3 regions of the Micromonospora sp. WMMA1363 genome follow, and region 3 is predicted to be linked to each of the others. Evidence: riboswitches for the same ligand, from Rfam matches in the RefSeq annotation. Region 3 holds a riboswitch; each other region holds the start of a gene.
The links. A riboswitch is a leader RNA that binds a small molecule or an ion and turns the genes downstream of it on or off. The one in region 3 is predicted to bind cyclic di-AMP.
Positions count from the first base shown of each region.

Region 1 (2,242 bases), 4.6 Mb from region 3:
CCGACCCCACGGACCCCTCGACCAGTGCGTACAACATCGCGGAACATCAGCGCGGCAAGCCGCTGGTGTGGCTGGTGGCGCTCTTCGCCGCCGCGATCGTCGCGTTCGGCCGGTGGCGCGGGCTCGCCGCGCTCGGCGGCCTCGCCGCGAGCTTCGCCATCCTGCTGACGTTCGTACTGCCGGGGATCAGCGCCGGCCGGCCGCCGCTAATGGTGGCGGTGGTCGGAGCCGCGCTGATCATGTTCGTGGTGCTGTACCTCACGCACGGCATCACCGCGCAGACGTCGGTTGCGGTCCTCGGCACGCTGGGCAGCCTGGTGCTCACCGGCGTACTCGGCACGCTCGCCACCGCCGCCACCCACCTGACCGGGTACGGCAGCGAGGAGGCAACCACGCTGTCGATGTTCCAGGCCGGGGTCGACCTGCACGGCCTGCTGCTGGCCGGGATCGTCATCGGTTCCCTCGGCGTGCTCGACGATGTCACGGTGACGCAGGCGGCCACCGTCACCGAGCTCGCGCACGCCAACCCGGGGCTGTCCCGGCGGCAGCTCTACCGGTCCGCCACCCGGGTCGGCCGGGCGCACATCGCCTCCACGGTGAACACCATCGTGCTGGCGTACGCGGGCGCCTCGCTGCCGGTGCTGCTCCTGCTCACCGCCGACTCGCGGGCCGTGACCCACATACTGACCAGCGAGTTCCTCGCCCAGGAGATCGTCCGGAGCGCCGTCGCCACGCTCGGCCTGATCGCCGCCGTCCCGCTGACCACCGGCCTGGCCGCCCTGGTCACCACCGCCGGGCGGCACGGCGGCGAACCGGCGGGCGCGGACGATCTCGTGCCGGCCCCCCGGCCGGCGTGCGGACGGACCGACGCGCTGGAGGCGCTGAGCGCACCGCGGGTCGGCCCCACCGTCCCTGCCGTCCCCGATGGGTGGCCCGACGAAGACAGGAGTACGCACACCAGATGGTGACACTCCGCAGCGTGACGACGCGGCCTCATCCGCCTGACACACGTGTCACTGGTTACGCAGCACGCTTACGGAATCGCGTGTTTGGTCGGCTTCGGGACGTAGCTCCCCAGGACGGCCGTCAGGTAACCTCGCTGCCGGTCACCGCTGGAGGCGCACATCGGCGCCTGCGGTGCCACCGCCCAATCGCCGCGAGGCGAACCGGGGAACCAGGTACCTGGGGTGAATCCGCGCCAGCGGTAGGGGCCACTTCCGTCCCGAACCCGTCAGCTAACCCGGTCGGCGGTCGACGGAAGGGAACACTGTGACGGCACCCCTACGCCGCTGGTTGACGCCCGTGGTGGCCGCGCTCGCCGCGCTGGCCGTGTTTGCCGGGCCCACCCCGGTGTCGGCCGCGCCCACCACTCCCCCAACGCCCTCCGGGCACGACTCGGAGCCGGAGTTGCTGGGCGACCTCATCGAGGCCCGCAACCGGGAGTTCGTCAAGGCTCAGGCGCAGCTGAAGAAGTCCGAGGCGCGCCAGCTCGCCCTCGATCTGGAACTCCAGCGCGCCCAGGCCGACCTCAACGCCCTGGCCCCCCAGGTGAACGAGATCGCCGCACAGTCGTACCGGACCGGCCGGATCGGCGCGATGTCGATGCTGCTCGGCGCGAACACCCCCGACTCGTTCATCGCCCGGGCTTCCTCCCTGGACGAGCTGAACCTGGTCAACGACAACCGGCTCGCCGTGGTCAACGCCGCGAAGCGCCGCGCCGAGCGGGCCACGTTGGCGATCGAGGCAGAGGTCCGCGAGCGAGAGAAGCTGAAGAACGACAGAGAGCGCAGCAGGACCGAGGCGGCAAAGGCGCTCCGCCTGGTCGGCGGCGAGGAGCTCACCGGTGGCCTGGTCAGCGCAACCTCGCCGGTTGCCCGGGGGCCCCCGGCCGCACCGCGGACGGCGGCTGGAAGCCCGAGTCGTGCAGCGAGGACGACCCGACCACTTCCGGCTGCGTCACCCCGCGCACCCTGCACATGTACAAGGAGGTCAGACGGGCCGGCTTCACCCGGTTCGTCGGCTGCCACCGGTCGGGGGGCCCGTACGAACACCCCAAGGGGCGAGCCTGCGACTGGTCGCTCCAGAACAGCGGGTTCCGCTCCTGGCACAACAACGACACCCGGATGTACGGCAACAACCTGACCGCGTTCCTGGTCCGTAACGCCGCTCAGCTCGGCATCTACTACGTGATCTGGAACCGGCAGATCTGGTTCCCGGCGACCGGCTGGAAGTCCTACAGCGG
Region 1 is NZ_JAUALB010000001.1:4,900,352-4,902,593, reverse strand. It holds gene QTQ03_RS22820 (YibE/F family protein) at 1-968, shown strand, start outside; cyclic di-AMP (ydaO/yuaA leader) riboswitch at 1,135-1,265, shown strand; partial or broken gene QTQ03_RS22815 (coiled-coil domain-containing protein) at 1,270-2,242, shown strand, end outside.
Region 1: another riboswitch for cyclic di-AMP. It lies ahead of QTQ03_RS22815 (coiled-coil domain-containing protein); the one in region 3 lies ahead of QTQ03_RS01285 (C39 family peptidase).

Region 2 (2,242 bases), 2.3 Mb from region 3:
TTCGGGTGCTCGCCCGAGCCGCCGGGGCGGTAGCACGAGACGTACCGGGTGAATCCGGCCGCTTTGGCCTGGTTGAGCGCGTGGAGCGTCCGGGGGGTGATGCAGCCGTTGGCCGGGGTCGGGTCGTTGACGCTGCACGACTCCCGCGGCCAGGAGCCGTCCGAGTTGCGCGGGGCCGGCGCGGCGGTCCGGGACCCGCCCCGGCTGGCGGGAGCCTGGGCGGCCCGGGAGTTGGCCGTGGTGAGCGCCCGCTCCGCCTGCTGCTTGCGCTTGGCCATCACCGCCTGCTGCTTGCGTTGCTCGACGATCTCGACCTCCACCGCGAGCTTGGCCTCGGCGACCTGGTCTCGGTTGTCCCGCAGCTCGCGCAGGGCCTGGTCCTCGTTGGCGGTGACCGCGTCCAAGGCGGCGGCCCGGTCCATGAAGCCCTCCGGTGTGCCGCTGTTGAGCAGCGCCGACGCGGCGCCGAGCCGGCCGGTGCGGTACGCCAGGCCGGCCAGCTCGCCGACCCGGGTGGTCTGTTCGGCGAGCCGGGTCTCGGTGGCTTTGAGCTGTTCGGCGAGTTGTGCCTGCCGCTTCACCGAGGTGTCCAGGGCCCGTTTGGCGTCCAGGTAGCCCTTGCTGGCCGCCTCGAGCTGCGCGCGGAGGGCGGGGGTGCCGCCCTCCGGATCGTCCCCGGGTGCGGCGGCCTGGCGGGCCGGGGGAACGGCCGCCGCGGGGGCGACCGGCGCGACGCCGAGACCGAGGGTGAGGGTGAGGGCCGCGATGATCAGGGCCACCACCCGGGCGGCATGTCGTTCGGGTGCCACTTCCGGCATTGATCCACATGTCCTTCCGTCAGCCGCCGACCGGGTTAGCTGACGGGTTCGGGACGGAAGATCCCTACCGCTGGCGCGGATGCACCCCAGGTACCTGGTTCCCCGGCTCGCCCCGCGGGGGCGATTAGGCGGCGGCCGCCGCCGGCACCGGTGGGTGCCGCCTGGCGGAGGCCGGAACAGAGCCTACCGGTGTGGCTGGGGCGATTGCAGTGGGAGTTACCCAGGGTGTCCGTGTGACGACAGTCGGATCGGATGTCACCAACGAACATCCCGTCAGATCGCGGATGTGTTCGTCACCACTCGACCGACCCGCAGGCTCCGTGGGTCGCACCGGGCTCGGTCTGCAACGTCGCATGCTCGATGTGGAATTCCTCCCGCAGCGTGGCCCGCGCCGCGGCCAGGACCGCGCCGACGTCGGCGCCGGGTGCCATGGTGAGGTGGGCGGAGGCCACCTCCATGCCTGAGGTGAGCGTCCAGACGTGCAGGTCGTGCACCTCGCAGACGCCCGGAACGGTCACCAGGCGGTCGTGCACGGCGGTGACCTGGAGGTGCTCCGGGGCGGCCTGGACGAGGATGCGCAGCGCCGCCCGCCCGAGCCGCCAGGTGCGCGGCAGGATGAACACGCCGATGGCGACCGCGACCAGCGGGTCGGCCCACCACCAGTTGGTGCCCGCGATCAGTAGGGCCGCTCCGATCACGCCGAGGCTGCCGAGCAGGTCGCCCAGCACCTCGAGGTAGGCGCCCTGGAGGTTGATGCTCTCCCGTGCGCCGGGTCGCAGCAGGACGAAGGCTACCAGGTTGGCCAGCAGGCCGAGGACTGCCACCGCGAGCATCGGGCCGGTCAGCACCTCCGGCGGGTCGCCGAAGCGGCGTACGGCCTCCACCACCACGTAGATCGCCACGCCGGAGAGCAGTAGGGCGTTGGCGAGCGCGGCCAGCACCTCCAGCCGGTAGAGGCCGAAGGTGCGCTGCGGATCGCCGTTGCGGCGGCGGGTGGCGGTGAGGGCGGCGAGCGCCATGCCGATGCCGAGCACGTCGGTGAACATGTGTCCGGCGTCGCTGAGCAGCGCCAGCGACCCGGTGTGGAACGCGGCCACCGCCTCCACCGTCATCAGGGTGGCGAGCAGCCCGAAGGCGGCCCAGAGGCGGCTCCGGTGCCGCTCCGCCGCGTTCGCGACCGCCCCGTGGTGGTCATGACTTGGGCCCACGCGGACACCTTCCGTCACCCGTCCCGATCCGCGTCCAATCTATGCTCACATCGCTATGTATGCAAATGATGGCGTTCATTCGGCGGGATCGATCGTGGTCAGCCGCTGGGTGGCGCGGGACAACGCGACGTACAGGGTTCGCACGCCCGATCCCGGCTCGGCCCGGATCTCGCTCGGGGCGACCAGCACCACCCCGTCGTACTCCATACCCTTGGC
Region 2 is NZ_JAUALB010000001.1:2,562,579-2,564,820, reverse strand. It holds gene QTQ03_RS11690 (coiled-coil domain-containing protein) at 1-809, opposite strand, end outside; cyclic di-AMP (ydaO/yuaA leader) riboswitch at 827-959, opposite strand; gene QTQ03_RS11685 (cation diffusion facilitator family transporter) at 1,112-2,026, opposite strand; gene QTQ03_RS11680 (HelD family protein) at 2,102-2,242, opposite strand, start outside.
Region 2: another riboswitch for cyclic di-AMP. It lies ahead of QTQ03_RS11690 (coiled-coil domain-containing protein); the one in region 3 lies ahead of QTQ03_RS01285 (C39 family peptidase).

Region 3 (2,242 bases):
CGGATGGACGGTCCCACCGACGAGGTGACCAAGGCGTACGAGGAGTACATGGCCAGCCGGTGACAGCGAGGACCTGCCCACCGGGGCCGGGCGCCCGGTACGCGCTGTATTCGGCCCCCACGGCCGTTAGGGAGAACTCGCCAGACGCTTTCGCCGACGAGTGGGCCACATTCGCCGTACGGTCAACTACGTCGCCGAACAGTTGGACGACGACCGGTTGGCAGGCACGGCGATCGCCCGTGTGCTCACCACCCGTACCGACATGAGGCGAGACGACGCGACCTGACCGGCGTGCGGGTGGCGCATCAGCGGGAAAAGCGAAAGCAACCAGGGTGGACTGCGTCGCGCTCCGCCACGGCCTGGCCTCCGGCCAGCGAGGTGGGCAGCGGCCGCGTCGTGAGCGGAGCGTCGCCTTGTCGCTGGGCATGCCGAGTCGCTGGGCACAATTGTGCTGCTCCCGAGAAGCTCTCAGCCGGCGGCGGGGGTCAAACGGTGGCGGGCGCGCCGGTGTCTCAGGCGGAGTAGCCGCGGGTCGCGGCCCAGTTCGCCAGGGCGATCGTGGTCATCCAGTACGACCCGGCCGCCGGGTTCGCCGAGTCGGCGATCCGTGCCAGCCGCCCCTCGTCGTCGTACCCGACCACCGCGACGTAGTGACCGCCGGGGAACGAGTGCCAGCCGCCGTCGGTGTCGGTGGCGCTGCCGGCGACGTTCACCACGACGCCGCGGCCGTCGGCGACGGCGGCGACGATGTCGGACTGGAGCTGGTCCATCTGGGCCGGGGTGGCCGCACCGCCCGAGAACATCCGGGTCTGGTACGGGTCGCCCTCGACCATGGCGTTGAGCACCCGGGTGGTGTCCTCGGCCGAGTCGGTGCCGAACTGGTCGGTCCCCAACGGGCCGGCCAGCTGATCCTGGGTCCGCTCGACGCCGGTGGCGCTCAGGGCGTTACGGACCGCGGCCGGACCGCAGTAGTAGAAGTTGGTCTGCGCCTGGTAGTCGTACTCCAGGAGCTTGGACGTCGGCGGCTCCGGCTTCTGGTCTAGGTCCGGGTCCGCAGCTGTCTCGACCGGCGCACTCGACGGGGCGGCACTCGACGGGGCAGCACTCGACGGGGCAGCCGCCACGGTGCTGGCCGACCCGACGGCTTCGCTGCCCAGCTCCGCCGTTGACGCCGGAGTCTGCCCCACAGCGGGAGATTCGTCGGCGCCGGCGGCCAAGGCGCCGGAACCGGTCGCCAGCACGAGCGCGGCGGCGGACGCGGCGGCCACCTGGTAGGGCCGCTCGGTGACGATGCGACGGAGCTGTCGCCTGAGGTGGTGCTTCACGGGATCCTCCACGGAGTGTCAGGCTGGTGGCGCACCGAGCCGACCGCGCGGACCGGGTCCGGCGGCGGGGGCCACGAGAGAAGGCGCCCGGCGGGACCGAGCGAGGCGGTGGGTCAGCGCCCGGCGGTGAGCCGGACGGGCGCGGGCACCGCGATGCCGTGGAGGCGGCGGTGGAACCGGGAGATGCGGTCGTGCTGCACGAGGATCGAACTCCTTCCGACACCGCCGACCGGGTTAGCTGACGGATTCGGGCGGGAAGTACGCCCTACCGCGGAATCGCGGATTCACCCCAGGTGCAATGGGTCCCCGGCTCGTCATTCGACGATTGAGCGGGTCCGTGCGGCGTCGCCTCTTGCGATCGGGTACCGCACCGGACGCGCCGACACTACTGGCCGGTCAACGACCTGCCAACCGGCGTTGAGCTGCTTAAACATCGATCATGCAGCAATTTTGCGGGCACTTATGCACTGGCGCAGTTCAATGGGACGAGGGGCCGTAACGGCACGGCAGGTCGACAAGCGGACGAGCGGTGGCCGATCGCCGGGAACCGCCCGCGAAAGTCGGCCGAAATGCGACCACTGACCGGTTCGACACCAAGGTGACCGGCGTCACTGAAATAGTGTCAGTCCGCCCCGCGCCGGGCGCCAGCGAGCGGCGAGCACCGGGCCTCGCGCGGAAGCCGCCCGGGCTCGCACCGACGGCACCGGAGACAGTCGCTTCCTGGCGGCGTACGCCTCGGCGTGGAGCGCGCGGGCCGCCTCCGCGGCCACCTCGGCGTCCCGCCAGGCCGCCCGTTCCCGCGCGGTCGCGGCCCGGTAAGCGGCCAGCTTGCCGTTCCGCACCGCCCGCGTCAAGACGATCTCCTGCTCCGCCGGGTGCAGGCGCGGGTTCCAGCCATCCCGGTGGCCGAACACGTC
Region 3 is NZ_JAUALB010000001.1:265,578-267,819, reverse strand. It holds gene QTQ03_RS01295 (ABC transporter ATP-binding protein) at 1-63, shown strand, start outside; gene QTQ03_RS01290 (hypothetical protein) at 161-286, shown strand; gene QTQ03_RS01285 (C39 family peptidase) at 513-1,337, opposite strand; cyclic di-AMP (ydaO/yuaA leader) riboswitch at 1,534-1,667, opposite strand; gene QTQ03_RS01280 (hypothetical protein) at 1,934-2,242, opposite strand, start outside.